DNA from 3 places in the Streptomyces sp. R11 genome. Region 2 is predicted to be linked to each of the others. Evidence: predicted binding sites of a transcription regulator. Region 2 holds the regulator's gene; each other region holds the start of a gene.

Region 1 (9,929 bases), 2.7 Mb from region 2:
CAGGTCACCCCGGACCTCAGCCCGGCGGCCATCGAGAAGGCGGCGAACCACTTCCGGCACAGCGGCACCCCGTTCTTCCCCCGGTCGCTGCCCGAGTTCTCCCGCTTCTTCGACGGTCTCGAGCTGCTCGGCCCCGGCGTCATCCCGGTCTACGGCTGGCGGCCGGAGGCGGAGGACGTGGCGGCCCAGGCGGAGGGCATCGTGCCGGTGTACGCGGGGGTGGCGCGCAAGCCCTAGCAGTACGGGTGCCCGGCGGCGGTTACCCGTACGGGTGCGGTGAAGGGGTGCGCTCCCGCGCCCCGCCCTAGGTTCGGGACCAGAGCCCCGGCCCCCGGGCAAGCAAGGGAGCGCCTGTGACCGACACGCGGATACCGCCCGTGCCGCCCGCCGAGCCGGGCGCGGCGCTGCTCAAGGCGGGCAGGTGGTTCCGGCCGGGCACGCCCGCGCCCGATCTGCACAGCGTCGCGCTGACGGGCGGGCGCGAGGCGGACGCCTTCTACCGGGACCGGTGGAGCCACGACAAGGTCGTGAACTCCACGCACGGCGTGAACTGCACGGGCTCGTGCCGCTGGCAGGTGTACGTCAAGGACGGGATCATCACCTGGGAGACCCAGCAGACCGACTATCCGAGCGTCGGCCCCGACCGCCCCGAGTACGAGCCCCGCGGCTGCCCCCGGGGCGCGGCCTTCTCCTGGTACACCTACTCCCCCACCCGGGTGCGCTACCCATACGTGCGCGGTGTCCTCCTGGAGATGTACCGGGAGGCGAAGCAACGCCTGCGCGATCCGGTCCTGGCCTGGGCCGACGTCCAGAACGACCCCGAGCGCCGCCGCCGTTACCAGCAGGCGCGCGGCAAGGGCGGCCTGGTGCGGGCGAGTTGGGACGAGGCGATCGAGATCGTCGCCGCCGCGCACGTCCACACCATCAAGACGTACGGCCCGGACCGCATCGCCGGTTTCTCCCCCATCCCCGCGATGTCGATGGTGTCGCACGCGGCGGGCGCCCGCTTCCACTCCCTCATCGGCGCCCCGATGCTCTCCTTCTACGACTGGTACGCAGATCTGCCGGTCGCCTCCCCGCAGGTCTTCGGCGACCAGACCGACGTACCGGAGTCGGGCGACTGGTGGGACGCCGCGTATCTGATGATGTGGGGCTCGAACGTCCCGGTGACCCGGACGCCCGACGCGCACTGGATGGCGGAGGCCCGCTACCGGGGCCAGAAGGTCGTGGTGGTCGCACCCGACTACGCCGACAACGCCAAGTTCGCCGACGAGTGGCTCCACCCGCACCCCGGCACGGACGGCGCGCTGGCCCTCGCCATGGGGCACGTCGTCCTCAAGGAGTTCTTCGTCGACCGCGAGGCACCGTTCTTCGCGGACTACGCACGGCAGTTCACCGACCTGCCCTTCCTGGTCACACTGGAGGAGCGGGGCGGCGCCTACGTCCCGGCGAAGTTCCTGCGCGCCTCGGACCTCGGCCAGGAGGGCGCGAGCGCGGAGTGGAAGACGGTCGTGCTGGACGCCGCCACGGGTCGTGCGGTCGCCCCGAACGGCTCCCTCGGCTTCCGCTGGTCCGAGTCGGGAATGGGCAAGTGGAATCTCGAACTCGGCGACATAAGACCGCAGTTGAGCCTGTACGGCAGTGAGGTCGCCGCGGGTGTCGAGGTGCTGCTGCCACGCTTCGACACCGAGGGCGGGGCGCATGGGCAGGGGCGCGGGGACGTCGTCAGGCGTGGTGTCCCGGCGACGAAGCTCGGCGGCGCGAAGGGGCCGCTGGTCACGACGGTCTTCGATCTGCTGCTGGCGCAGTACGGAGTGGCGCGGGAGGGGTTGCCCGGCCGTTGGCCCGTGTCGTACCACGACCGTGACGCGCCCGGCACCCCCGCCTGGCAGGAGGCGCACACCTCCGTCCCGGCCGCCAAGTGCATACGCATCGCGAGGGAGTTCGCGCGGACCGCCGAGCGGTCGAAGGGCCGCTGCATGATCCTGATGGGCGCCGGCAGCAACCACTGGTTCCACTCCGAGACGATCTACCGCGCCTTCCTCGCCCTGCTCCAGCTCACCGGCTGCCAGGGCCGCAACGGCGGCGGCTGGGCGCACTACGTGGGCCAGGAGAAGTGCCGTCCGGTGACCGGCTGGGCGACGCTCGCCTCGGCCTCGGACTGGTCGCGACCGCCGCGTCAGATGATCGGCACGGCGTACTGGTTCCTCAACACCGACCAGTGGCGCTACGACCGGTTCACGGCCGACGTGCTCGCCTCGCCGCTCGGCACGGGCCGGTTCCGGGGGATGACGGGCGCGGACTGTCTCGCGCTGTCGGCGCGGACGGGGTGGATGCCGTCGTATCCGACCTTCGACCGCAATCCGCTGGAGCTCGGCGAGGTGTTCGGCGACCCGGTGTCGCGCGTGGTGGCCGAACTGCGCGCCAGGACACTGAAGTTCGCCTGCGAGGACCCGGACGCGCCGGAGAACTGGCCGCGGGTGCTCACGCTGTGGCGGGCCAACCTGCTGGGCTCGTCGGCGAAGGGCGCCGAGTACTTCACCCGGCACCTGCTCGGCACGCACTCGTCCCTGCAGGCGGAGGAGGCTCCCGAGGACGTACGGCCGCGGGAGGTGACCTGGCACGACGAGGCGCCCGAGGGCAAGCTCGACCTGCTGCTGTCGCTGGACTTCCGGCAGACGTCGTCCACCCTGCTGTCGGACGTGGTCCTGCCCGCCGCGACCTGGTACGAGAAGCACGACCTGTCCAGCACGGACATGCATCCCTTTGTGCACTCCTTCACCCCCGCCGTGGACCCGCCGTGGCAGGCCCGCACCGACTTCGACGCGTTCAAGGCACTGGCGGAGCGGCTGAGTGAGCTGGCCGTCGGCCACCTGGGGGTGCGCAAGGACCTGGTGGCGACCCCGCTCCAGCACGACACCCCGGGCGAGATGGCCCAGCCGGGCGGGGTCGTCCTGGACTGGAGGCGCGGGGAGTGCGATCCGGTGCCGGGGAAGACGATGCCGAACCTCACCGTCGTGGAGCGGGACTACACGGCGATCGGCGCCAAGTTCGCCGCGCTCGGACCGCTGGCGGAGCAGCTCGGCCTGCCCGCCAAGGGCATCACGCTGAGGCCCGACGAGGAGGTCGAGGACCTCCGGCACCTGAACGGCCAGACACTCGGCGGCCGGCCCTTGCTCGATACGGCCGTGAAGGCGGCGAACACCATCCTCGCCCTGTCCGGCACCACCAACGGCCGCCTCGCCACCCAGGGCTTCCGCACGCTTGAGGCCCGCACCGGCCAGGAGATGGCGCACCTGGCGGCGGAGCACGAGGGCAAGCGGGTCACGTACGCGGACACCCAGGCGGCGCCCGTGCCGGTGATCACCTCACCGGAGTGGTCGGGCAGCGAGTCGGGCGGGCGGCGCTACACCGCCTTCACCCTCAACACCGAGCACCTCAAGCCCTGGCACACCCTCACCGGCCGCCAGCACTTCTTCCTCGACCACGACTGGATCCACGAGCTGGGCGAGGCGCTTCCCGTCTACCGGCCGCCGCTGGACATGAACAAGCTGTTCGGCGAACCGCGCCTGGGGCCGGACGGGCAGAAGGAGGTGACGGTCTGCTATCTCACCCCGCACAACAAGTGGTCCATCCACTCCGAGTACCAGGACAACCTGTTCATGCTGGCGCTCTCCCGGGGCGGCCAGAACATCTGGATGTCCCCGCAGGACGCGGACGCGATCGGCGTCGTCGACAACGACTGGGTGGAGGCGGCCAACCGCAACGGCGTGGTCGTCGCCCGGGCCGTCGTCTCGCACCGGATGCCGCCCGGCACCGTCTACATGCACCACGCGCAGGAACGCACCATCGGCGTCCCGAAGACGGAGGCCAGCGGCAGGCGCGGCGGTATCCACAACTCGCTCACCCGGCTGATCCTCAAGCCGTCCCATCTCGTCGGCGGGTACGCCCAGTTGTCCTGGGCGTTCAACTACCTGGGCCCGACGGGCAATCAGCGCGACGAGGTGACGGTGATCCGCCGCCGCAGCCAGGAGGTCGAGTACTGATGCGTCCGATGGCCCAGATCGCGATGGTGATGAACCTCGACAAGTGCATCGGCTGCCATACCTGCTCGGTCACCTGCAAGCAGGCGTGGACCAACCGTAGGGGCATGGAGTACGTCTGGTTCAACAACGTCGAGACCCGCCCCGGCCAGGGCTACCCCCGCCGCTACGAGGACCAGGAGCGGTGGCGCGGTGGCTGGGAACTGAACCGGCGCGGGGCCCTGAAGCTGAAGGCGGGCGGCCGCTTCCGCAAGCTCGCCGGGATCTTCTCCAACCCCGAACTCCCGGGGATCAAGGACTACTACGAGCCCTGGACGTACGACTACAAGAACCTCACCGACGCCCCGCTCGGCGACGACTACCCGGTCGCCCGGCCCACCTCGCAGCTCGACGGCAAACCGATGAAGATCGAGTGGTCGTCGAACTGGGACGACAACCTCGCCGGCGCCCCCGCCTACGGTGACTTCGACCCGATGGTGGAGAGCGCGCGCACGCAGGCCTCGGACAAGGTGCGCTTCGAGTTCGAGCAGACCTTCATGTTCTATCTGCCGCGCATCTGCGAGCACTGCCTCAACCCGTCCTGCGTCGCGTCGTGCCCGTCGGGGGCGATGTACAAGCGGGCGGAGGACGGCATCGTCCTCGTCGACCAGGACCGGTGCCGTGGCTGGCGGATGTGCGTGACGGGATGCCCGTACAAGAAGGTGTACTTCAACCACGCCACGGGCAAGGCCGAGAAGTGCACGATGTGCTACCCGCGGATCGAGGTCGGTCTGCCGACGGTCTGCTCGGAGACGTGCGTGGGCCGGCTGCGCTATCTCGGGGTCGTGCTGTACGACGCCGACAGGGTGAGCGCCGCGGCGTCGGTGCGCAGCGAACGGGACCTGTACGAGGCGCAGTTGGGTGTCTTCCTCGACCCCGAGGACGCCGGGGTCCGGCACGCGTGCGACGCGGCGGGGATCCCGTACGACTGGGTGGAGGCGGCGCGCCGCTCCCCCGTGCACGCGCTGATCAGCAAGTACCGGGTGGCGCTGCCGCTGCATCCGGAGTACCGGACGATGCCCATGGTCTGGTACATCCCGCCGCTCTCCCCGGTGGTGGACGTGCTGACGGAGACCGGGCACGACGGTGAGGACGCGGGGAACCTGTTCGGCGCGATCGACAGCCTGCGCATTCCGCTGGAGTACCTGGCGGAGATGTTCACGGCCGGCGCCATCGGCCCGGTCCGGTCCTCGCTGGAGAAGCTCGCCGCGATGCGCTCCCACATGCGGGCGATCAACCTCGGTGAGGAGCCGGATCCCTCGGTGTCGGCCGCCGTCGGTATGGAGGCGCACGAGATCGAGGAGATGTACCGCCTGCTGGCGATCGCCAAGTACGAGGACCGGTACGTGATTCCGGCGGCCGCCGTCGCCGACGCCCGGCACCTGGAGGAGTCGGCGCTGCCGCAGGGCTGCAGCCTCGACTACGACGGCGGTCCCGGGATGGGCGGGGACGGCCCCTTCGGCCAGGACCCGGGCCGCAAGCTGCTGCCGCTGGTGTCGGTGGAGAACTTCCACGCCCTGCGCAAACGGCAGACGGCGGACCGCGCGGCCGACCTGCCCCCCACAGCCCCCATGGCCCAATCAGCCGACACAGCCGAGACCGAGGAGGCCTGATGCCGTCCTTCGAGGTGCTGTACCAGGCGGCCGCACTCTGCCTGACCTACCCCGACGACGACTTCCGCGCCCGCCTGCCGCTGCTGCGCGAGGCGGCCCCGCAGCTACGGGAGTTCACCGACCACGCGGCCCTCACGCCCCCGCAGGAACTGGCCGCCCACTACGTCCAGGTCTTCGACTTCAAGAACCGCCACAGCCTGTACCTGAGCTGGTGGCGCGACGGCGACACGCGGCGGCGCGGCATGTCACTGCTGCGCTTCAAGGACGTCTACCGCGCCCACGGCCTGGAGTTCACCGGCGAGGAACTGCCCGACTTCCTCCCCGCAGTACTGGAGTTCGCGGCCCGCACCGGCGAGACCGACCTCCTGCTGGAACACCGGGACTGCCTGGAGGAGCTCCGCGCCCGGCTCACCGACTTCGGCACACCGTACGCGTCCGTCCTGGACGCCGTGTGCGCCACACTGCCGACCGCGCAACCGGGGGCACGCCCATGACCACACTCCTGTGGGGCGTCCTGCCCTACGTCGTCATCGCCCTGCTCGTCGCCGGCCTGGTCTGGCGCCACCGCTACGACCGCTTCGGCTGGACCACACGCTCGTCCCAGATCTACGAGTCGAGGCTCCTGAACATCGCCTCGCCCGCCTTCCACTACGGCATCCTGTTCGTGCTGGTCGGCCATCTGGTGGGCCTGTTCGTCCCGGAGTCCTGGACGGACGCGCTCGGCGTCAGCGAGCGGACGTACCACCTGTTCTCCCTCTACGGCGGCACGGCGGCGGGGGTGCTGACGCTCGCCGGGATCGCCCTGCTGATCTACCGCCGCCGCACGAAGGCACCCGTGTTCCGGGCGACCACGGCCAACGACAAACTCATGTACGTCGTGCTGGCGGCGGCGATCGTGATGGGCATGGTCGCCAAGCTGTCCCACTCCTCCGGCGACGGCTACAACTACCGCGCGTCCATCGCCCCGTGGGCCCGCAGTCTCTTCACTCTCCAACCGGACCTCGACCGGATGGCGGGCGTGCCGGTGCTGTACGAGGTGCACGCGGTGATCGGCATGGTGCTCATCGCGCTGGTGCCGTACACCCGGCTGGTCCACATGTTCAGTGCGCCGGTGCAGTACCTGTTCCGGCCGTATGTGGTGTACCGCAGCCGGGACCCCAGGCAGTTGGGGCCCCGGCCGGAGCGGCGGGGCTGGGAGAAGACGGGGTCCTGAGCGGCCCCTAGGCCGCGCCGCCCTTCTGGTCCTTCTCGTCGTCCACGATCTCCGCGTCCACCACACCGTCGTCGTCCTGCGGTGCGCTCTGCTCGGCGCCCGTGCCGGTGGAGGTGTCGCTCGGCGCCTGCTGGGACTGGGCGTACATCGCCTGGCCCATCTGCTGGCTGACCGAGGCGAGTTTCTCGATGCCGGTGCGCAGGGCGTTCGTCTCGGCGTTCTGCTCCAGCTGCTGCTTCAGGTCCGTGATCGCAGACTCGACCTCGGACCTGGTGTCCGCCGGGATCTTGTCCTCGTTGTCGCGGATGAACTTCTCGGTCTGGTAGACGAGTTGTTCGGCCTGGTTGCGGGTCTCGGCGTCGTCGCGGCGCTTGCGGTCCTCCTCGGCGTACTGCTCGGCCTCCCGCATCATGCGGTCGATGTCGTCCTTCGGGAGGGCCGAGCCGCCCGTCACCGTCATCTTCTGCTCACGGCCGGTCGCCAGGTCCTTCGCGGAGACGTGCATGATCCCGTTGGCGTCGATGTCGAAGGCGACCTCGATCTGCGGGACGCCGCGCGGGGCCGGCGGCAGGCCGGTGAGGTCGAAGACGCCGAGCTTCTTGTTGTACGCCGCGATCTCACGTTCGCCCTGGTAGACCTGGATGCCGACGGAGGGCTGGTTGTCGGTGGCCGTGGTGAAGATCTCCGAACGCCGGGTGGGGATCGTCGTGTTGCGTTCGATGAGCTTCGTCATGATGCCGCCCTTGGTCTCGATGCCGAGGGACAGCGGGGTGACGTCGAGCAGCAGGACGTCCTTGACGTCGCCGCGGATGACACCCGCCTGGAGGGCGGCGCCGACGGCCACGACCTCGTCGGGGTTGACGCCCTTGTGCGGGTCCTTGCCGGTGAGTTCCTTCACGAGGTCGGTGACGGCGGGCATCCGGGTGGAGCCGCCGACGAGGATGACGTGGTCGACCGCCGAGAGCTTGATGCCGGCGTCCTTGACCGCCTGGTGGAAGGGGGTCTTGCAGCGGTCGAGGAGGTCCGCGGTGAGCTCCTGGAACTGGGCGCGGGTCAGCTTCTCGTCGAGGTGGAGCGGCCCTTCGGCGGAGGCCGTGATGTAGGGCAGGTTGATCGTCGTCTCGGTGGAGCTGGACAGCTCGATCTTGGCCTTCTCGGCGCCCTCGCGCAGCCGCTGCAGCGCCATCTTGTCGTTGCCGAGGTCGATGCCGTACTGCCCCTTGAACTTCTTCACCAGGTACTCGACGACCCGCTGGTCCCAGTCGTCGCCGCCCAGGTGGGTGTCGCCGTTGGTGGCCTTGACCTCGATCACGCCGTCGCCGATCTCCAGCAGCGAGACGTCGAAGGTGCCGCCGCCGAGGTCGAAGACCAGCACGGTCTGCTCCTCGCCCCGGTCGAGGCCGTAGGCGAGGGCGGCGGCCGTGGGCTCGTTGATGATCCTGAGCACCTTCAGGCCGGCGATCTCGCCGGCCTCCTTCGTGGCCTGCCGCTGGGCGTCGTCGAAGTATGCGGGAACGGTGATCACCGCGTCGGTGACGTCCTCGCCGAGATACGACTCGGCGTCCCGCTTCAGTTTCTGCAGCACCCGGGCCGACAGCTCCTGGGCCCGGTAGCGGGAGCCGTCGATGTCGCCCTGGTCCGGGAAGCGCCAGTTCGCGTCGCCCATGTGCCGCTTCATGGAGCGGGCGGTGCGCTCGACGTTCGTCACCGCCTGCCGTTTGGCCACCTCACCGACGAGTACCTCGCCGTTCTTGGCGAAGGCCACGACCGACGGTGTGGTCCTGGCCCCCTCCGCATTGGCGACGACAGTGGGTTCGCCGCCCTCCAGGACGGCGACCACCGAGTTCGTGGTCCCGAGATCGATCCCGACCGCGCGTGCCATCGCTGTCCCCTTCCGCCAGGGCACCCCTTGAACTCCAGCACAAAACTTGAGCGGGTTCTTGTCAATGGGACGGGTGACCGCGGGGACGCCCACCAAACGGGGACTGAGCGCTCGCTCAGGGTTCGGGGGCCGGCCCGAAGGGCCGCCCCCCGAGGGGCGCGGGGCTGCATCGATATGCGACTCCGCCGCGTGGGCGCGACAAGCCACGACGGCGCCGCAGCCGCCACCCGGCCCTTCCCGGCACCCCTGTAGGCGACCCGCTAGGCCAACTTCGCCGACAACGTGATCGTCGTCCCCGTCAGCGCCTGACTGACCGGACAGTTCTTCTTGGCGTCCTCCGCGGCAGCGACAAACGCATCGTCGTCGAGACCGGGAACCGTCCCCTCCACGGTGAGGTGAATCCCGGTGATCCCCTCACCCGGCTGGAAGTTCACGTCGGCCGAGGTGACGAGCTTGGTGGGCGGGGTGCCGGCACCCGCGAGGGCGTGCGACAGCGCCATGGAGAAGCAGCTGGAGTGCGCGGCGGCGATCAGCTCCTCGGGGCTGGTCTTGCCGTTCGCGTCCTGGGAGCGCGAGGCCCACGTGACCGGCTGGGCGGCGATGGCACCAGAAGAGTCGAAGTTGACGACACCGTTGCCCTCGAGCAGGTTGCCTTCCCAGACGGTGTGTGCGGAGCGCGTGGTAGCCACGGATCTTCCTTTCGCGTGGGGGCCCGTTTCCTGGGCCCGTGCCCCCATCCGATCACACTCCGGCTCACTGCACCCGGAAGACCGGCCCACGCGGGGTGAACGGCAGACGACGGCCCTGCGGGAGCAGGTACGCGTGCTCGCGCCGCACCCGCAGCACGTCGCACCAGCCGTCCGTGATGACCAGGACGGGCGCGCCGGGCGGGAAGTCGTCGGCGCGCTGGAGGAGGTCGATCCCGGGCTGCAGGACCGTACCGCCACGGCCGTGCACCCGGACCCGCCCCGCGATCTCCGTCACCGGCACGTAGCCGGCGTCGTGCGGTGCCACGTCGCAGAACACCACCCGTGCGGCCGGTACGTCCCGGGCGGCGGCATAGGAGGCGATGGCGCCGAGCGCCTTGCCGAGGAGCACGCTGCCCATCGAGCCGGAGGTGTCCAGGACGACGCCGAAGG
Region 2 (9,929 bases):
GGGCGCAAGGGACGCATAGAGGAGCTCACTTCTGGTGCCTTCGGGACACGGGCGCGCCATTGCGCCCAGATGACTGAAAAGCCAACGCGTCGACCGCCCCCACCGTCAAGCGGAATCACTTAACGAGTGCGCAACACCACGCTCCGCTGACCATGTAAAGACATGGCGAAACATATCGCATCACCCGTTACACCCCCTCCACCGATCCTTTGATCGAACACGCTTCCAAGATCCGTACAACCAACCCCATTCGCCACGAGTCCTGTTCAGGACGACGCCCACCTGTCGTCCCGCACTCGACCAGAGGATCGAATGAACCCAGCCAGACGCACGACCGCCGCAGCCGCGGCGACGGTCGCGCTTCGGCTCCGGTGGCCCCTTCTCCCTCTCGGCCTCCGGCCTGGACGGCATCCGGGTCTACATCGACGGCTCCCGCAAGATCGACCTGTGGAAGAACGTGTCGACGACCGTCTCCAATCCGGCCGGGGGCACGGGCGGGCTGCTGGTCGAGTGGGACGCGGGCGACGAGGGCGAACAGGTCTGCCACGGCAGCCTGGTGGACTACGTCTCCCCCTCCGAGACCTCCTGCGCGTACACCACGCGCCCGGACGGCGACGAGGTCTGCTTCTTCGTCGACGCCGTGGACGACGAGGGGAACTCCGCCATCAAGTGGAGCGACGATCTGGTCGAGGCCGTGCGCGCGACGGAGCTCGACATGACGCCGAGCGTGCCGACGCCCGACGGCTCGCCGTTGCATCTGACGGCTTCGGGTGCCGAGGGCGACGAGGGCAACCAGCTCGTGTGGTCCGGCCTCGGCGCGGGCGAGGAGGAGTCCGCCGACCCGGCGGAGAGCTTTCGCGTCTATCGCTGGAACCCCGCCTCCGCCGCGTACGGGAAGCTCGCCGAGCTCCCGGCCGGCGCCTTCACGTACTTCGACACGGGCGCGCGGCGCGGCACCACGTCGTTCTAACTGGGTCACGGGTGTGCAGGCCGACGGCATCGAGTCCACCCCCGCGGGCGACTGGACGGTGACCGCACCCGCCACCTGACCGACCGACCCGAGCTGCGAAGATCACCCGCATGACCGTCATCACCGAGACCCTCGTCGAGGACAGCCGGTTCGGCACGTTGACCGTCCGTCTGGACACCGAGCTCGGCGAAGTCGTCGTCGAGGGCGCGGCGGTACCGCGGATCGTGCTGACCCGGTCCGCCGGCATCGAGGCCGAGGAGCACATCCCCGTCGGCACCCGGGCCGGCGACCGGCTCACGCTCACCGTGGACGGCACGCAGGCGGACGTGCGCCCGGCGAAGGGGCGGCTGACACGGCGTTCGTACGCGGTCGACGTCCGGCACGCCGGCCATGTCTGGCGGCTGCTGCCCGACTCCGTGCCGGACAGCCGCCTCCTGCGCGACGGGCGGCGCCTCGGCGAGTTCACCTCCCAGGGCAACGGCGAGGTCTCGGCCGAGTGGCGCGCGGACGCGGCCCCGGAGGCCATGGACGTGAGCGTGGGCTACGCCCTCGCAGCGGGATTCGGCACGGGGGCACAGCCGATGTGGATGCTGGTCGTGGACGCGATCGGGGATCTGATTCCCTGACGCGGTGGTGGCATGGGAAAGGGGCCCGGAGAGTTCTCCGGGCCCCTTTCCGCTGCGTGTCGCTAGTCCTTGGCCTTCTTCGGCCGCCACACCACCAACGCGCTGGTCTGCTGCACCTCCTGGTACGGCACCAGATCGCGGCGGTACGACGCGTGCACCGCAGCCTCGCGCTGCTGCATCGCCGCCGCGGCTCCTTCGACGGCGGCCTGGAGTTCGGCCACCCGGGACTGGAGCGCGGCGACCTGGTTCTCCAGTTCGATGATGCGCTTGATGCCGGCGAGGTTGATGCCCTCGTCCTGCGACAACTGCTGGACGGTGCGCAGCAGTTCGATGTCACGGGCCGAGTAACGGCGCCCCCGGCCCGCGGTGCGGTCCGGAGACACCAGGCCCAGGCGGTCGTACTGGCGCAGGGTCTGCGGGTGCAGGCCGGACAGCTGGGCCGCCACCGAGATGACGTAGACCGGGGTCTCCTCGGTCAGTTCATACGGGTTGCGTCGACGACCGTCCATCTGACTCATGCTCCCTTCGCGGCCTGGAACAGCTCCGCCCGCGGGTCCTCATCCGCGGTCGCCTCGCGATACGCCTCGAGCGCGTCACGAGCCTTCCCCGTCAGGTCCTTCGGAACACTCACTTCGACGGTGACCAGAAGGTCGCCGCGGGTGCCGTCCTTGCGGACCGCGCCCTTGCCCCGCGCCCGCATGGTGCGGCCGTTGGGCGTGCCGGGCGGCAGTTTCAGGGTGACCGGCGGTCCGCCCAGGGTGGGAACCCTGACCTCGCCGCCGAGGGCCGCCTCCGTGAAGGTCACGGGGACGGTCACCGTGAGGTTGTCCTCCTTGCGGCCGAACACCGGGTGCGCGTCGACGTGCACGGTGACGTACAGGTCGCCGGAGGGGCCGCCGCGCTCGCCGGGTGCGCCCTTGCCGCGCAGGCGGATGCGCTGGCCGTCCGACACCCCGGCGGGGATGCGGACCTGCATGGTGCGCGAGGACTTCGCCCTGCCGCTGCCCTTGCAGTCCATGCAGGGATGCTCGGCGATCAGGCCGCGCCCCTTGCAGTCCGGGCACGGGTCGGTGAGGGAGAAGCCGCCGCCCGAGCCCCGCGCCACCTGGCCGGTACCGACGCAGGTAGGGCACACCCGCGGCGTGCCGTTCTTGTCGCCGGTGCCCGCGCAGGCCTTGCACGGTGACTGCGAGGACATCCGCAGCGGGACCGTCGCACCTTCGATCGCCTCGGTGAAGCTGAGGTTGACCTCGGTGTCGATGTCCTGGCCGCGCCGGGGCTGGGTACGGGTCGTACCCGTGCCGCCGCGGTTGAACAGGCCCCCGAAGACGTCGCCGAGTCCGCCGCCGAAGCCGCCGGCTCCTCCTTGGCCGCCGCCCTGGGCGCCGCCTCCGAAGAGGTCGCCCAGGTCGAAGTTGAAGGAACCGCCCGCGCCGCCCGGTCCCGGGCGGAAGCCGCCGTTGCCGAACAGGGCGCGAGCCTCGTCGTACTCCTTGCGCTTCTTGGGGTCGCCGAGGACGTCGTTCGCCTCGGAGATCTCCTTGAAACGCTCCTCCGCCTTGGCGTTGCCCTTGTTGGCGTCCGGGTGGTTCTCGCGGGCGAGCTTCCGGTACGCCTTCTTGATCTCGGCCTCGGTGGCGTCCTTGGGGACGCCGAGGACCTTGTAGAAGTCCTTCTCGATGAAGTCCTTGGTGCTCATCCTCGACGTGCCCCCTTCCCGTAGTCCCTCGTCAGTTCAACGTCAGCCCTCGTCCGGGCCACCGCTCTCCTTGTCGTCGGCCGCCTCGGCAGACTCCTCCTTGACGGTCTGCGCGCCCGGCTGGGGCTCGGCGACGGCCACCCGCGCGGGGCGGATGGTGCGCTCGCCGATGCGATACCCGGGCTGCAGGATCGCCACGCAGGTCGTCTCGGTGACGTCCGGCGCGTAGGAGTGCATCAGCGCCTCGTGGATCGTCGGGTCGAAGGGCTCGCCCTCCTTGCCGAACGCCTGCAGTCCCATCTTCGCCGCGACGGTCTCCAGCGACTCCGCGACGGACTTGAATCCGCCGACGAGTTCGCCGTGTTCACGCGCGCGGCCGATGTCGTCGATCACGGGCAGGAGTTCGGTCAGGAGGTTCGCGATGGCGATCTCCTTGACCGTGATCCGGTCCCGCTCCACGCGGCGGCGGTAGTTCTGGTACTCGGCCTGGAGCCGCTGGAGGTCCGCCGTGCGCTCACCGAGCGCCGTACGCACCTGGTCCAGCTGGGCCACCAGGCCCGGGTCTGCTGCTCCGTCCCCGGCCGGGGCCGCCCCTTCCTGAGGGGCGGCCTTCGACTCGGCGTCGTCAGGGGTCGCGCCGGAGGGGACGTCGGGCTTCTCCTCGAAGCCCGGGGTCTCCTCCGTCATTACGCGGCACCGTCCTTGCGCTCGTCGTCCACGATCTCGGCGTCGACGACGTCGTCGTCAGCGGCCTTGCCGCCCGGGGCAGCGCCCTCCGGACCGCCGGCAGCGCCCTGCGCGGCCTGGGCGTCGGCGTACATGGCCTGGCCGACCTTCTGCGAGACCGCGGCGACCTTCTCGGTGGCGGTGCGGATCTCGGCGGTGTCCTCGCCCTTGAGCGCGGTCTTCAGCTCCTCGACGGCGGCCTCGACCTCGGTCTTGACCTCGCCGGGGACCTTGTCCTCGTTGTCCTTGAGGAACTTCTCCGTCTGGTAGACGAGCTGCTCGCCCTGGTTGCGGGACTCGGCGGCCTCGCGGCGGGCGTGGTCCTCCTCCGCGTACTTCTCGGCCTCTTCGCGCATCCGGTTGACCTCGTCCTTCGGCAGCGAGGAGCCACCGGTGACGGTCATCTTCTGCTCCTTGCCCGTGCCGAGGTCCTTCGCGGTCACGTGCATGATGCCGTTGGCGTCGATGTCGAAGGCGACCTCGATCTGCGGGACACCGCGCGGGGCCGGCGGCAGACCGGTCAGCTCGAACATGCCGAGCTTCTTGTTGTACGCCGCGATCTCGCGCTCGCCCTGGTAGACCTGGATCTGCACGGACGGCTGGTTGTCCTCGGCCGTCGTGAAGATCTCGGACCGCTTGGTCGGGATCGTGGTGTTGCGCTCGATGAGCTTGGTCATGATGCCGCCCTTGGTCTCGATACCGAGGGACAGCGGGGTCACGTCGAGGAGCAGGACGTCCTTGACCTCACCCTTGAGGACACCGGCCTGCAGGGCGGCGCCGATGGCGACGACCTCGTCCGGGTTGACGCCCTTGTTGGCGTCCTTGCCGCCGGTCAGCTCGCGCACCTGCTCGGCGACGGCGGGCATACGGGTGGAGCCACCGACGAGGACGACGTGGTCGATCTCGTTGATGGAGACGCCGGCGTCCTTCATGACGTTGAAGAACGGGGTCTTGCAGCGCTCCAGGAGGTCCGCGGTCAGCTGCTGGAACTGAGCCCGGGTGAGCTTCTCGTCCAGGTGCAGCGGGCCCTCGGCGGAGGCGGTGATGTAGGGCAGGTTGATCGAGGTCTCGGTGGACGAGGACAGCTCGATCTTGGCCTTCTCGGCAGCCTCACGCAGACGCTGCAGGGCCATCTTGTCCTTGGCGAGGTCCACGCCGTGACCGGACTTGAACTGCTGAACCAGGTAGTCGACGACGCGCTGGTCCCAGTCGTCACCACCGAGGTGGTTGTCACCGTTGGTGGCCTTCACCTCGACGACGCCGTCGCCGATCTCCAGGAGGGACACGTCGAAGGTGCCGCCACCGAGGTCGAAGACGAGGATCGTCTGGTCGTCCTTGTCGAGGCCGTACGCCAGCGCGGCCGCGGTGGGCTCGTTGACGATGCGAAGGACGTTCAGACCGGCGATCTCGCCGGCCTCCTTCGTCGCCTGGCGCTCGGAGTCGTTGAAGTACGCCGGGACGGTGATGACCGCGTCGGTCACCTTCTCGCCCAGGTAGGACTCGGCGTCGCGCTTCAGCTTCTGGAGGATGAAGGCGGAGATCTGCTGCGGGTTGAAGGGCTTCCCGTCCAGCTCCATCTTCCAGTCGGTGCCCATGTGGCGCTTCACGGACCGAATGGTCCGGTCCACGTTGGTGACCGCCTGACGCTTGGCGACCTCGCCGACGAGCACCTCGCCGTTCTTCGCGAAGGCGACGACGGACGGCGTGGTCCTGGCACCCTCGGCGTTGGTGATGACGGTGGGCTCGCCGCCTTCGAGAACGCTGACGACGGAGTTAGTCGTGCCCAGGTCGATGCCGACCGCACGTGCCATGGTTGATTCCTCCAGCTGACTTGAGTGGAACGGACTCAAGTGTGCATGACGGCTCGCGACCGGTCAACAGAGCTGAGTCGACCTCACTCAACTCTTATCCGTTCCTTACACGCAACTGGGCTCCGACCTGCGACGATCTGGCCTGCGCGGGCGGGCGAACAGCACCCCCTACGGGAAAAGAGGGTTGACGCCGAGGCCCGTACGGCTTGATGTGGAGCATCGCGAATACGGTGACGAGGGCACCCACTCCCACCCAGAACGCCCCGGACCGCGCCATCCATCCCATGTGCACGAGGACGCCGACGAGCACCCCGGAGAAGCCCGCGACCCCCAGCAGGACGGTCCCACCCTGCGGGGTGAGGCCGACCCGGCGCAAACGATGGGCGAAATGGTCGGGCCCGCCCCGCAGCAGCGGCCGTCCGGCCAGTCGGCGGGACAGCGCCACGAGGAGTACGTCGGCGGTGGCGAGGGAGGTGAGCGAGTAGAGCACGGCCGCGCTCGACACGGGGTCGTGCCCGGCCCGGGTGATGACGGCGGACGCGGCCAGCACGAACCCGACGAACAGCGACCCGCACGCCCCGAGCCCGATCCGCGCGGGATGCCAGTTGTGCATGAGGAACCCGGTCAGGGCGGCCGCCAGCACGCTCAGCAGCACCGCGAGTTCGTCCATCACCTCGACCGCCGCGCAGATCCCGAGGCCGAAGGCGGTGAGCACCCCGACGGTGCCGGCCAGCGCGTCCGCGTGGTCGAGCGCCTTGAACCCGATGGCCACGAGAACGATCCAGCCGACGGCCACCAGTCCCAGCAGGATCCCGGTGTCGCCGTACGGCACCACGCAGGCCGCCGCCACCGCCGTACCGCCGATCAGGAACCGCGCCTTCACCCGCCGCACGTCGGCGACCAGCCCGAGCGCGGCGACGGCGCCCGCGGCGACCACCAGCCGCATGACCTCCGAGCCCAGCGGGGCGAACCGCGTCCACTCCCCGGCGGCGGCCACCAGGCAGGTCACGAGCGCGACGGCGACACCGCCGAGCAGGGGCAGCGGCCGCTGGCGCCGGCGGTCGACGATGCCGAAGCGCAGGGCGGGCAGCCGGAGCAGCGCCGCGAGCAGGGCGGCGAGCAGGAGGGCGGTGGTGGCGGCGGCGATCCCGTAAAGCACGGGGATAGGTTAGTGCCGTATATCCCTTTTCGTGATGAATAACACGATCGGTTCTTAAGGCAACCCTCAGCGACTCACATCACTCCGCGCCTGGCTACAGTGCGGTTGAAGATGGGGGTAGTCTCAGACGGACTGCATAAGTTACCGCTTAGTAATGTCGAGGACCCCCTCGAACCACCCCTCGCAGGCCCGAGGAGCCCCGAAATGCAACTCGCCGCGATCATCGTGTCGCTGGTTCTGATCGTGGTCGGCGTGGCCCTGTTCGCGCGCGCCATCCTTCAGATCTACAACTTCATGCGGCTCGGCCAGAACGTGCCCGCGGGCACCCGCACGGACGAGCCGGTGCAGCGCACCGTCACCGTGGCCAGGGAGTTCCTCGGCCACACCCGGATGAACCGCTGGGGCATCGTGGGTGTCGCGCACTGGTTCGTGGCGGTGGGCTTCTTCTCGCTGCTGCTGACGATCGTCAACGCCATCGGCCAGCTGTTCAAGGCCGACTGGATCCTGCCGGTCATCGGCGACTGGGCGCCGTACAACGTCTTCGTCGAGTTCCTCGGCACCATGACGGTTCTCGGCATCCTCACGCTGATCGTGATCCGCCAGCTGAGCCGGCCGGGCAAGGCGGGCCGCAAGTCCCGCTTCGCCGGGTCCAACACCGGCCAGGCGTACTTCGTCGAGAGCGTCATCCTCATCGTCGGCGTCTGCATCTTCATGCTGCACGCACTGGAGGGCGCCCAGCACCACGTGGACGGCTACGAGGCGTCGTTCTTCATCTCGTACCCGGTGGTGTCGTGGCTCGAGGGCATGGACATCTCCACGCTCCAGAACCTCACCTACCTCTTCGCCGGCCTGAAGATCGCGACCTCCTTCATCTGGATGATCACGGTCGCCCTGAAGACCGACATGGGTGTGGCCTGGCACCGCTTCCTGGCGTTCCCGAACATCTGGTTCAAGCGCAACGCCGCCGGTGAGACCTCGCTGGGCGCGCTGCTGCCGATGACCTCCGGCGGCAAGCCGATCGACTTCACCGACCCCGGTGAGGACGACGTCTTCGGTGTCTCCCAGGTCGAGCAGTTCTCCTGGAAGGGACTGCTGGACTTCTCCACCTGCACCGAGTGCGGCCGCTGCCAGTCGCAGTGCCCCGCCTGGAACACGGGCAAGCCCCTCTCCCCCAAGCTGCTGATCATGTCGCTGCGCGACCACGCGCACGCCAAGGCGCCGTACCTGCTGGCCGGCGGCGGCAAGTCGATGGAGGGCGAGGAGAAGGCCTCCGAGGAGCAGCTCAAGGACGTCCCCGCGGCCGCGCTCGCCGAGGCCGAGCGTCCGCTGATCGGCACCGCCGAGGAGAACGGCGTCATCGACCCGGACGTCCTGTGGTCCTGCACCACCTGCGGCGCCTGCGTCGAGCAGTGCCCGGTGGACATCGAGCACATCGACCACATCGTCGACATGCGCCGCTACCAGGTGATGATCGAGAGCGCGTTCCCGTCCGAGGCGGGCACGATGCTCAAGAACCTGGAGAAGAAGGGCAACCCCTGGGGCCTGGCGAAGAAGCAGCGCCTGGAGTGGCTGAAGGAAGTCGACTTCGAGGTGCCGGTCGTCGGCAAGGACATCGAGGACCTCACCGAGGTCGAGTACCTGTACTGGGTCGGCTGCGCCGGCGCCCTGGAGGACCGCGCCAAGAAGACCACCAAGGCCTTCGCGGAGCTGCTGCACATGGCGGGCGTCAAGTTCGCGATCATGGGCGGCGACGAGAAGTGCACCGGTGACTCCGCCCGCCGCCTCGGCAACGAGCCCCTGTTCCAGGAGCTCGGCATGGAGAACGTCATGGCCCTGAACATGGCGTTCGGCGAGGAGATGGACGACGAGGGCAAGGTGACCGAGGAGTCCCGCAAGCCCAAGTCGGCCAAGAAGATCGTCGCCACCTGCCCGCACTGCCTCAACACGATCGGCAACGAGTACCCGCAGATCGGCGGCGACTACGAGGTCATCCACCACACCCAGCTGCTCCAGCACCTGGTGGACGAGGGCAAGCTGGTCCCGGTGACCCCGGTCGAGGGCATCATCACGTACCACGACCCCTGCTACCTGGGCCGCCACAACAAGATCTACACGCCCCCGCGCGAGATCATCGCCAGCGTCCCGGGCATCCGCAACGAGGAGATGCACCGCCACAAGGAGCGCGGCTTCTGCTGTGGCGCCGGTGGTGCGCGGATGTGGATGGAGGAGCGGATCGGCAAGCGCATCAACAACGAGCGCGTCGACGAGGCCCTCTCGGTGAACCCGGACATCGTCTCGACGGCCTGCCCGTTCTGCCTGGTCATGCTCACGGACTCCGTGAACGGCAAGAAGAACGACGGCACGGCCAAGGAGTCCATCCAGGTCGTCGACGTCGCCCAGCTGCTGCTGGAGTCGGTCAAGGCCCCGGTCCCGGACGACGAGCCCCCGGCGGGCAGCGCCGAGGCGGAGAGCGAGCCGGAGCCCCAGCCCGTCAAGTAGCAACCGCCACGGCAGTCCCTACGGCAGTCCGACGCCCCCACGCCCCGCAGGGCCTGGGGGCGTCGCCGTACGCTCGACAGCTGTACTTTTGCGGCAGAACCCGCTCCGGAAGGACCACCTCGTGATCATCTTCGGCACCAAGGGCTACCTCTACCAGCTGGCGATACTGACGCTGGTGTGCGGCCAGTGCGGCAACCCCTCCGCGCACACGCTGCGCAAGCGCGTCACGAAGTTCACGCTGTTCTTCGTGCCGCTGTTCCCCGTCTCGACCAAGTACGCGACGCAGTGCACCTTCTGCGGCGCGGAGCAGAAGGTGACCGGCGAGCAGGCGGAGCAGCTGCAGGCGCAGGCCGCCACCGGCGGACAGCACGGCACCCACGGCGGTCAGCAGCCCTACGGCCGGCCGCAGCAGCCGTACCAGTCCTGAGCGGCCTACGGC
Region 3 (9,929 bases), 1.2 Mb from region 2:
CGATCTCGCTGACCGCCGCGCGCACGACGTCGACCAGCGGCACCGGTCCGGCGTGCTGCTGGACGTGCTCGGTGCCGGCTAGGACGAGGAGGTTCTCGCTGTGCCGGCGCATGACCGTGGCGAAGTGGTCGAGCTTGAACAGGGTGGCGAGGCGCTCGGGGTCCTGCTCGCGCTCCTCCAGGCCCTCGATGACGGCGAGTTGCCGCTCGACGAGGCCGAGGGTGCGCAGGGCCAGGTTGACGAAGGTGCTGCCGATGCTGTCGCGCAGGCGTTCCAGCTGGGCGGCGGACTCGGCGAGTTCGGTGCGCAGCTCCTCGCGGGCGTCGGCCATCTTCTGGCGCTGCCCGACGAGGTGCTTGCGGTCGGACTCCAGGGTGCCGATGCGCTCGTGGAGGGCCAGGGCGTGCGCGTGCAGGGCGTTGACGGAGTCGACGACCTGGGCGAACTCGTCCTTGCGCCCGGTGAACCTGACCGGCTCCTGAGCCGCCGGGTCCTCGGCCTTCGCGAGCCGTGCGGAGCCGAGGCGCAGTACGGCGAGGGGCCGGGTGAGGCTGCGGGCCATGCCCGTGGCGACGCCCACGGCGAGCAGCATCAGGGCGCCGAGGATCGCGATCCGGATCTCCAGCGCAGTGACGTCGTCGTCGCGCAGCTGCTCCAGGGCCTTGGTGCGGCGGTCGTAGAGGGCCGACTCGACGCCGCGCATCATGTCGACGCGGGCGGACAGGGCGGCCTCGACGCGCCCGGCGTCGATGGCCAGGTCGCGGTCGGACAGCGTGGCCTGGTCGGTGAGGGCGGCGAGATACCGCTGGGCGGTGCCGATCTCGGGGCCGGTGACCGTGGAGTCGTACGAGGTGCGCGCGGCCTTCGGGGCGGAGTCGCGGAAGTCGGCGACGGCGGCGTCGGAGCGCAGGCGGGCCTGCTGGGCGGCGGCGCTGAGGGCGGCGCGCTGCTCGGCGTCGGCCTCCGAGGAGGTCTCGCGGGTGGCCGGGACACCGGTGACCGGGTCGATGACGGTCTCGGTGGTGGTCGGCACGCTCAGCGCGGCGAGCAGCAGCCCCCGGGTGGCGGCGGCCTGCTGCACGGCGGAGTCCAGCTCGGCCAGCGCGTAGGCGCCGGAGCCCGCGCGGGGCGGCATCTGCTCGGCCAGCCGCTCGGCTAGCCGGTGCAGTTCGGTGATGATGACCGAGTAGGCGTTGTGCGCTTCCAGCGCGGTGCTCTTGCCGGTGAGCGCGCCCCTGCGCACGGCCGCGATGCCGTCGAGGTCGTCGTGCAGGGAGGCGGGCGCGTCGGTGTCGGCGCGCAGTTCCTCGACCTGCCGGTCGACGCGGGCGCTGCGCTGCTCGCTGGGTGCCTTGGACTTGGGACGGCCGGCGGCGACGTACGACGTGACCTCGTCGCGCTCGTCGGCCAGGGAGTGCGCCAGGGTGAGCGCGTCCTCGGTCCGCGCGGCGAGGGTCACCAGCTCCTGGGAGTCGTGCAGTTGCCCGGAGGCGGCGACGATCGAGGGGACGCCGGCCCCGGCGATGGCGGCGGCCACGACGGCGACGGCGACGATCAGCCGATTCCGTACGTGGGTCGAGCGCCCCTTGCCGGCGGGTGTGGCGTCGGTGGTGGTGCCGGGAGTGGGCTGTGCGCCCCCCGTGGAGGCCGTCTTCTTGCCTGAGCGACGTGGCCGCATCTTCTGCACCGGTGCTCGCATTCCTGACTCGTGATACCCATGGGTCCGGATGACGCTCCGTCAACTACCGCCGACCTCACGTGCACCCCTTCCCCAAGCTCTCGACACTGCTCGAGCTGGGGGTGTCCTCACCGGTCCCCGACCCTCCCAGTGCCGGTGGGCAACGGCCGCGCATCACCTGACCCGCCACCCGAAGGAGTGAACCCCGGAGGGGAGTTGGCGGGCAAGTTCCTCCGGCGCTTGCACCCGCCTTGTACGGCGGGCCGGTTGGACGTCTGGGGCAGGCGGTGGCAATATTCGCCGTCACGCCTTCCCGGAGCGCTCCATTCCATCCCAAATCAGACGCCTGACCTGCGAGTGTGCGCCCATTCAGCATCTCCTGCGACCCCTTCGTGACCCTTGTGAAGGGCTCGTGCAGACTGTCCGAATGCGAACAGAGCTTGTTTCGGAGCCCGGCGATCCGGCCCGCCCCAACGAGGACTTCGCGAGCGTCGGCCTTCCCGCCTCGGGACAGGGCGGCGTACTGGTGGCCCTGGATGGAGTGACCCCACCGAGGGGCGAGACGGGCTGTCTGCATTCCGTCCCCTGGTTCACCGCACGCCTCGGCGGAGCCCTGACCGAACTGACCGTTTCACTCCCTGATGTTCCGCTCACCGACGCCCTGGCCCGTGCAATCGCACGTACCGCCGAGGCTCACGCGCAAACCTGTGACCTTTCTCACCCACGCACCCCACAGGCCACAGTGGTTCTGGCCCGCTGGTCGGCGGACGCGCTGGAGTACCTGATCCTGTCCGACTCGGCCCTCCTGGTGGAGTCGGCCGACGGCGCGATCACCCCGTACCTGGACGACCGCCTGACCCGCCTCCCCCGCGCCTCCCTGGCCACGGACGCCCTGATCGACGCGCACATCCGCAACAAGGAGGGCGGCTTCTTCACGGCCGCCGCGGATCCGTCGGTGGCGGCGCGGGCGGTGACGGGGCTCCTGCCGCGCGGCGAGGTGCAGGCGCTGGCCGCGCTGACGGACGGGGCGACCCGGTGGGTGGAGAAGTTCCGCGAAGGTGACTGGGGGGACTGCTTCACCTTCGTACGCAAGGAGGGGGCGCAGGGGCTGGTGGACCGGGTACGGGCGCTGGAGCGGGCCGACGCGGAGGAGCGGACGTTTCTGGGGCGCAGCAAGACGCACGACGACGCGACGGTCGTGTACGTGCAGTGGTGAGCGGAGAACACGTCGAGCCGTGAGCATCGGATGCGGGGAGCCGTGAGTGGCGGACACGCGGGGGCGTGAGCGTCGGACACGCGGGGCGTGAGCGCGCAGCAGAACGCTCCGCCGGGTCTACTTCTCCATCCCCCGGTTCAACTGGTTCAGCAGCCGCGCCAGCTCCGCGACCTCACGCCGGTCCCAGTGGGAGAGCTGCGCGACGTAACGCTCCCGCCGCGCCTCGCGCACCTTGGCGACCCGGCCACGCCCCTCCTCCGTGAGGTGCACCAGCCACGCCCGTCCGTCGGCGGGGTCCGGCTCGCGGGCGACCAGGCCGAGGTCCTCCAGGGCGCGCAGCTGACGGGACATGGTGGCCTTGCCGACACCGATGTACGCGGCGAGTTCGGTGGCCCGCAGCCGCCCGGACTCATCCAGACGGACCAACAGGCCGTACGCCGCCGACTCCAGGTCCGGGTGGACCTCGCGGGCCATCTCGCCCTGCTTGGCCCGGGCGCGCCGGAACAGCACCGTCAACTCGCGTTCCAGATCGAGGAACTCGGGCCGGCCCGGACCACCACCGGACACTCCTCCGGCGGAGGCACCCCCGGGTTCGACTCGCGGCCCGTCGCCGTTTCCGTCTTCGTGCACGTCAGCCCCTGCCTCGAGTTTCCCGGTCCTGAAAGTTTCCGCCGAACGCCGTGATTGCCGCAGCTCCGCCAGTATTTCGCAGGAGTGGACCAACGGCAGCCTCCGGACCCCCTTCCACCTGCTCTTCTGCGCGCCTAGCGTCTGTGCCTGGGCCGTGACCCAGGCCCCGACTGGCATGCGCACGCCACAGACATGCGCGTTTCCCCACCGAGCGTCACCGAGCCTTCGGAGGCACGCTAATGCCCGTGCACAGACCCGAACCGCTCCGCCGCCGGCGCCCGCACCTCGCCGGGCTCCTGCTCGCCGCCGTCCTCTCCCTACTCCTCGCCGGCCATCCCTCTCCGGCCACCGCCGACGACACCCCGCCCCGTGGCTCCGCATACATGGGCATGGGCGTCCTCGCCCACGACGGCGAGGAGAGCCTCCCCGCCGATGTCCTGGCCGCCCAGACGGAAGGCGTGGACGTCTCCAGCCACCAGGGCGACGTCGCCTGGCCGACCCTGTGGAACAGCGGGGTCAAGTGGGCCTACGTGAAGGCCACCGAGGGGACCTACTACACCAACCCCTACTTCGCCCAGCAGTACAACGGCTCCTACGACGTCGGCATGATCCGCGGCGCCTACCACTTCGCCACCCCGGACACCACCAATGGCGCAACCCAGGCCAACTACTTCGTCGACCACGGCGGCGGCTGGTCCCGCGACGGCAGGACCCTGCCGGGCGCCCTCGACATCGAGTGGAACCCGTACGGCGACGCCTGTTACGGCAAGACCCCGGCCGCGATCGTCACCTGGATCCGCGACTTCGTGACCCAGTACAAGGCCCGCACCGGCCGTGACCCAGTCATCTACACGGCCACCAGCTGGTGGAAGCAGTGCACCGGCAACCACAGCGGCTTCGCCTCCGCCAATCCGCTGTGGATCGCGCGGTACGCCGCCGCCGTGGGCGAACTCCCGGCCGGCTGGAGCTACTACACGATGTGGCAGTACACGTCCTCCGGGCCGACCGTCGGCGACCACAACAGATTCAACGGAGCGTTGGACCGCCTCCAGGCTCTGGCGAACGGCTGAGCCAACCCACGCCCACATCCGCACCCGGCCACGGCGAAGGCCCGGGCCTCCCTCACGAGAACCCGGGCCTTGCCCATCCGGTCGCGTCCGTCACGCCGCGATCGGAACCTCCGGCGCCGCGCCGTTGGTGGCCGGCGACAGCGCCAGTTCCAGGACCTGGCGGACGTCGGTCACGGCGTGGACGTCGAGCTTGTCCAGCACCTCGGCCGGGACGTCGTCCAGGTCGGGCTCGTTGCGCTTGGGGATGATCACCGTGGTGACCCCGGCGCGGTGTGCCGCCAGCAGCTTCTGCTTCACGCCGCCGACGGGCAGCACCCGGCCCGTCAGCGAGACCTCACCCGTCATCGCCACGTCCGTGCGGACCAGCCGGCCGGACAGGAGCGATGCCAGCGCCGTCGTCATCGTGATGCCGGCGCTCGGGCCGTCCTTGGGGACCGCGCCCGCCGGGAAGTGGATGTGCACCCCCCGGTCCTTGAGGTCGGCGACCGGGAGCTCCAGTTCCGCGCCGCGCGAGCGGAGGAAGGACAGGGCGATCTGCGCGCTCTCCTTCATCACGTCACCCAGCTGGCCGGTCAGCGTCAGACCCGCCGCGCCCGTCTCCGGGTCGGCCAGCGACGCCTCGACGAAGAGGACGTCACCGCCCGCGCCCGTCACCGCCAGCCCGGTCGCCACGCCCGGCACGGCCGTACGGCGCTCCGCCGGGTCCTGGGCGGACTCGGGCACGTGGTGCGGCCGGCCGATCAGGCCGCGCAGGTCGCCGTCCTCGACGGTGAACGGCAGCTCACGCTCGCCCAGTTCGTGCTGTGCCGCCACCTTGCGCAGCAGCCTCGCGATGGACCGCTCCAGGTTGCGGACACCCGCCTCGCGCGTGTACTCGCCGGCGAGCTTGCGCAGGGCGCCCTCGTCGATGGCGACCTCGTCCTTGTTCAGACCCGCCCGCTCCAGCTGGCGCGGGAGCAGGTGGTCACGGGCGATGACGATCTTCTCGTCCTCGGTGTAGCCGTCGAGGCGGACCAGCTCCATACGGTCGAGCAGGGCCTCCGGGATGGCCTCCAGGACGTTGGCGGTGGCGAGGAAGACCACGTCCGACAGGTCCAGTTCCACTTCCAGGTAGTGGTCGCGGAAGGTGTGGTTCTGGGCCGGGTCCAGGACCTCGAGCAGGGCGGCCGCCGGGTCGCCCCGGAAGTCGGACCCCACCTTGTCGATCTCGTCCAGCAGCACCACCGGGTTCATCGACCCGGCCTCCTTGACGGCCCGCACGATCCGGCCGGGCAGCGCGCCGACGTACGTACGCCGGTGGCCGCGGATCTCCGCCTCGTCCCGTACGCCACCGAGGGCGACGCGGACGAACTTGCGGCCCATGGCGTGCGCTACGGACTCGCCGAGCGAGGTCTTGCCGACACCGGGCGGGCCGACCAGCGCCAGCACGGCACCGCCACGCCGCCCGCCGACGACACCGAGGCCGCGGTCGGTACGGCGCTTGCGCACCGCGAGGTACTCGGTGATGCGTTCCTTCACGTCCTCCAGACCGGCGTGCTCGGCGTCGAGAATCGCCTTGGCCCCCTGGATGTCGTACGCGTCCTCGGTCCGCTCGTTCCACGGCAGTTCGAGCACGGTGTCGAGCCAGGTCCGGATCCACGACCCCTCGGGCGACTGGTCGGAGGACCGCTCCAGCTTGTCGACCTCCTTGAGCGCGGCCTCGCGGACGTTCTCGGGGAGGTCGGCGGCCTCGACACGGGCGCGGTAGTCGTCGGACTCCTCGCCGTCCTGCTCGCCGTTGATTTCACGCAGTTCCTTGCGTACGGCCTCCAGCTGACGCCGCAGCAGGAACTCGCGCTGCTGCTTGTCGACGCCCTCCTGGACGTCCTTGGCGATGGTCTCGGCGACGTCCTGCTCGGCGAGGTGGTCGCGCAGCTGCTGGGTGGCGAGCTTGAGGCGGGCGACCGGGTCGGCGATCTCCAGGAGCGCCACCTTCTGCTCGGTGCTCAGGAAGGGCGAGTAACCGGAGTTGTCGGCGAGGGCGGAGACGTCGTCGATGGCCTGGACGCGGTCGACGACCTGCCAGGCGCCGCGCTTGCGCAGCCAGGCGGTGGCGAGGGCCTTGTACTCCTTCACCAGGTCGGCGACCTGTCCGGGCAGCGGCTCGGGCACGCTCTCGTCGAGGCGGGTCCCCTCGACCCACAATGCCGCACCCGGTCCGGTCGTCCCGGCGCCGATCTTCACTCGGCCGCGGCCGCGGATCAGGGCGCCCGGGTCGCCGTCGGCCAGCCGGCCGACCTGCTCGACGGTGCCGAGCACACCGGTGCTCGCGTACGTCCCGTCGATGCGTGGCACCAGCAGCACCCGTGGCTTTCCTGGCTGCGACCTCGCGGCGGCCTGAGCGGCCTCCACCGCGGCGCGCACGTCGGCGTCGTTCAGGTCCAGCGGGACCACCATTCCGGGCAGCACCACCTCGTCGTCGAGCGGCAGCACGGGCAGGGTGAGCGGTGTGGACGTCGAAGCCATGATCTCCCCTTCGGCAGTCAAGTTGAGTTATGCCGACTCAATGCACGGGGCGCTTCGAATGTTCCCCGGCCTCCGTTCGCTGTGAGCGATCACTTGCGCCGCAAGCCATGACCTCGACTTCTGTCAATCAACGGTGCCCGGGTCCTGATCCTTCCCGCACCGTCTCCGACCCCCCGGCGGCCTGCGCGCGGTCGGCATGCACGGCGCCGAGCCGGACCGGCTCATCGCGCGGCAGCGCGACTTGGACTGGTGGGTCGTGACCGGCCTTCCGCACCGGTACCGAGTGCGCGAGCCTGGTGGCGGGCCGGGATGTCTACCGCGCGCCGGTCGCCACCCGCGCGTGTGGCCGCCCGGGGCCGGCTGAGTCCGCCTGGCGCCACCCGCGCACGACGGGCCACATCGCGATCCCGATGGCCAGGGCGAGCAGATGCCCCCAATTGGTGAGCGGATCGGTGAGATTGACGAGGTCCTGGATCAGCATCCCGCCGAACAGCGCCGGCACCGGCCACCGCAGCCACGGCCGAAGCAGCCCGCTCAGCGCGCCGATGCTCGTGGCGACGCCGAAGCTGACCCCGTAGTCGAGGCGGTGCAGCGAGCTGTCGGGAAGGTGGCCGAGCAGCACGGCGAGCCCCACCGGGACCTCGGTCGCGAGGGTGGCCAGGACATGCCCGGTCAGGAAGACGACGGCCGAGCGCATGCCGCCGATCCGTCGCTCCAGCGCGGTGAGCACCACCAGGAAGGCAAGCGTGTACGGCGTCACGAATCCGCCCGCGATCCACAGCGCGCTGGCGAGCAGCACCGTCACTGGCGTGCCCACGAGGTGCGCCACGTCGGTGCTGGAGCCCTGGTGCAGGGAGTGGACGAGGGCGGGGTCGGCGTATCTGGCGACGAGCGAGGTGACGGCCAGGACGGCGGCGTAGGCGAGGGTGAACGGCGTGCCGGTGGGGGTGGGGAGCAGACGCCAGGGGCGGCCGAGGCGGGACAGGGGCGCGGAGGCATCACCGGGGCTCGGCGCGGTCGTCGCCGTCGCGCCCAGGCGCCCGCGCTGCCGCGGCATCCCGTCCAGCAGCTCGGCCACTTCGGGCAGACCCGCCTCGCCGGGCACGGGAGCCGGGCCCGGCACGCCCCCAGCCGCAGTCCGTTCCAAGGTGAGGCACCCCTTCCGCTTCCCCCACCCTTCGTCCGCGACCCACCCATGTCTGTGACCGGCGCCACAAGAAGACCGATTCTCAGCTACCTCTCAACAAGCCCCCAGCCCCGTTCCCCCCATCGAGGGACCCTCGGCCCACTCACCCCCGAGGAGAAACTTTCAGCACCCACCACGCGGGCCTGCCAGGATGGCCCGATGCCCACTTCGTACGACATCCCCGAAGTCCTGGACCGTCGCGAAGGCCCGCACGGTGAGGTCGTGCTGCGGCGACACGGTGAGCTGCTCCAGATCATCGCGAACGGCTGCTTCCTGATGGACACCTCCGACGGCCGCTCGGAACGGCTGCTCGTCGACGCGGCACTCGGAGCGCTGGACGGACGGCCGGAGCCTCACCTGCTGATCGGCGGGCTCGGAGTGGGGTTCTCGCTCGCACATGCCGCCGCCGATCCCCGTCCGGGGCGGATCACCGTCGTGGAGCGCGAGAGCGCGATTATCGGCTGGCATCTTGACGGACCCTTGTCGCACTTCTCCGCCCGCGCCCTGGCCGATCCGCGCACCGAGATTTTGGAAACGGATCTCGTGGCGCACGTACATGAGACTTCCGCCACGTATGACGCCCTCTGCCTCGACATCGACAACGGACCCGGCTGGACTGTCACCGAGGGCAATGACAGCCTCTACTCACCGGCCGGACTGGCAGGCTGCGCAGGGGCGTTGAGGCCCGGCGGGGTGCTCGCCGTATGGTCCGCACAGCCATCACCGGAATTCGAAGAAACCTTGCGTAATGCCGGATTCCAACAGGTGCGTACCGAAGAGATCCCCGTTGCCCGGGGCGTTCCGGACGTCGTACACCTCGCCGTACGACCTGGATAGCCGTGGCGCGGTGACTCCCCGTACTCTGCTCACCTGACGCGGATCATTCAAGCGTCAATCGCAAGCATGAGCAGGCATAGCCAGTTAGCGGGATCACCCCACGGATTCCGGAAAGCAACTTTGGGGCGGGCGATGGAGCAGACACACACCTCCCACAACGGCACGGCGGCGACCCCGGGCGCTCAGCGCCGGGTCCTCGTGGTCGAGGACGATCCGACCATCGTGGATGCCATCGCGGCCCGCCTGCGCGCCGAGGGTTTCCTCGTGCAGACCGCGGGCGACGGTCCGGCGGCGGTCGACACGGCCGAGGCGTGGCAGCCCGACCTGCTGATCCTCGACATCATGCTGCCGGGCTTCGACGGCCTGGAGGTATGCCGCCGGGTGCAGGCCCAGCGGCCGGTGCCGGTGCTGATGCTGACCGCGCGGGACGACGAGACCGACATGCTCGTCGGGCTCGGTGTCGGCGCCGACGACTACATGACCAAGCCGTTCTCGATGCGGGAGCTGGCGGCACGCGTGCATGTGCTGTTGCGCCGCGTCGAGCGGGCGGCGCTGGCCGCGACGACTCCGCGGTCGGGCATCCTGCGGCTCGGCGAGCTGGAGATCGACCACGCGCAGCGACGGGTGCGGGTGCGCAGTGAGGATGTTCACCTCACGCCCACCGAGTTCGACCTCCTGGTGTGCCTGGCGAACACCCCGCGCGCGGTGCTCTCCCGTGAGCAGCTGCTCGCCGAGGTGTGGGACTGGGCGGACGCCTCCGGCACCCGCACCGTCGACAGCCACATCAAGGCGCTGCGCCGGAAGATC

What was found. The regulator HspR, encoded in region 2, represses chaperone genes until heat shock. The targets are predictions, from matches to a motif close to TTGAGNNNNNNNNNCTCAA.
Region 1: dnaK (molecular chaperone DnaK) is a predicted target of HspR. The motif match lies at 8,837-8,855, and genes of this name have one in related genera.
Region 3: lon (endopeptidase La) is a predicted target of HspR. The motif match lies at 7,122-7,140, and genes of this name have one in related genera.

What each region holds. Positions count from the first base shown of each region.
Region 1 is NZ_CP163432.1:7,578,156-7,588,084, reverse strand. Features, by position in the region: gene AB5J55_RS34975 (SAM-dependent methyltransferase) at 1-237, shown strand, start outside; gene AB5J55_RS34970 (nitrate reductase subunit alpha) at 354-4,046, shown strand; gene narH (nitrate reductase subunit beta) at 4,046-5,695, shown strand; gene narJ (nitrate reductase molybdenum cofactor assembly chaperone) at 5,695-6,189, shown strand; gene narI (respiratory nitrate reductase subunit gamma) at 6,186-6,908, shown strand; gene dnaK (molecular chaperone DnaK) at 6,916-8,790, opposite strand; gene AB5J55_RS34945 (OsmC family protein) at 9,051-9,479, opposite strand; gene AB5J55_RS34940 (hypothetical protein) at 9,544-9,929, opposite strand, start outside.
Region 2 is NZ_CP163432.1:4,918,971-4,928,899, reverse strand. Features, by position in the region: gene AB5J55_RS22850 (sugar ABC transporter substrate-binding protein) at 1-17, opposite strand, end outside; gene AB5J55_RS22845 (hypothetical protein) at 458-970, shown strand; gene AB5J55_RS22840 (hypothetical protein) at 1,081-1,596, shown strand; gene AB5J55_RS22835 (heat shock protein transcriptional repressor HspR) at 1,659-2,105, opposite strand; gene dnaJ (molecular chaperone DnaJ) at 2,111-3,295, opposite strand; gene grpE (nucleotide exchange factor GrpE) at 3,338-3,982, opposite strand; gene dnaK (molecular chaperone DnaK) at 3,982-5,832, opposite strand; gene AB5J55_RS22815 (MraY family glycosyltransferase) at 5,927-6,991, opposite strand; gene AB5J55_RS22810 ((Fe-S)-binding protein) at 7,196-9,490, shown strand; gene AB5J55_RS22805 (zinc-ribbon domain-containing protein) at 9,612-9,917, shown strand; gene AB5J55_RS22800 (DUF2637 domain-containing protein) at 9,923-9,929, opposite strand, start outside.
Region 3 is NZ_CP163432.1:6,148,196-6,158,124, reverse strand. Features, by position in the region: gene AB5J55_RS28585 (nitrate- and nitrite sensing domain-containing protein) at 1-1,699, opposite strand, end outside; gene AB5J55_RS28580 (protein phosphatase 2C domain-containing protein) at 2,106-2,894, shown strand; gene AB5J55_RS28575 (MarR family winged helix-turn-helix transcriptional regulator) at 3,012-3,524, opposite strand; gene AB5J55_RS28570 (lysozyme) at 3,764-4,594, shown strand; gene lon (endopeptidase La) at 4,685-7,099, opposite strand; gene AB5J55_RS28560 (rhomboid-like protein) at 7,413-8,246, opposite strand; gene AB5J55_RS28555 (spermidine synthase) at 8,445-9,122, shown strand; gene AB5J55_RS28550 (response regulator transcription factor) at 9,255-9,929, shown strand, end outside.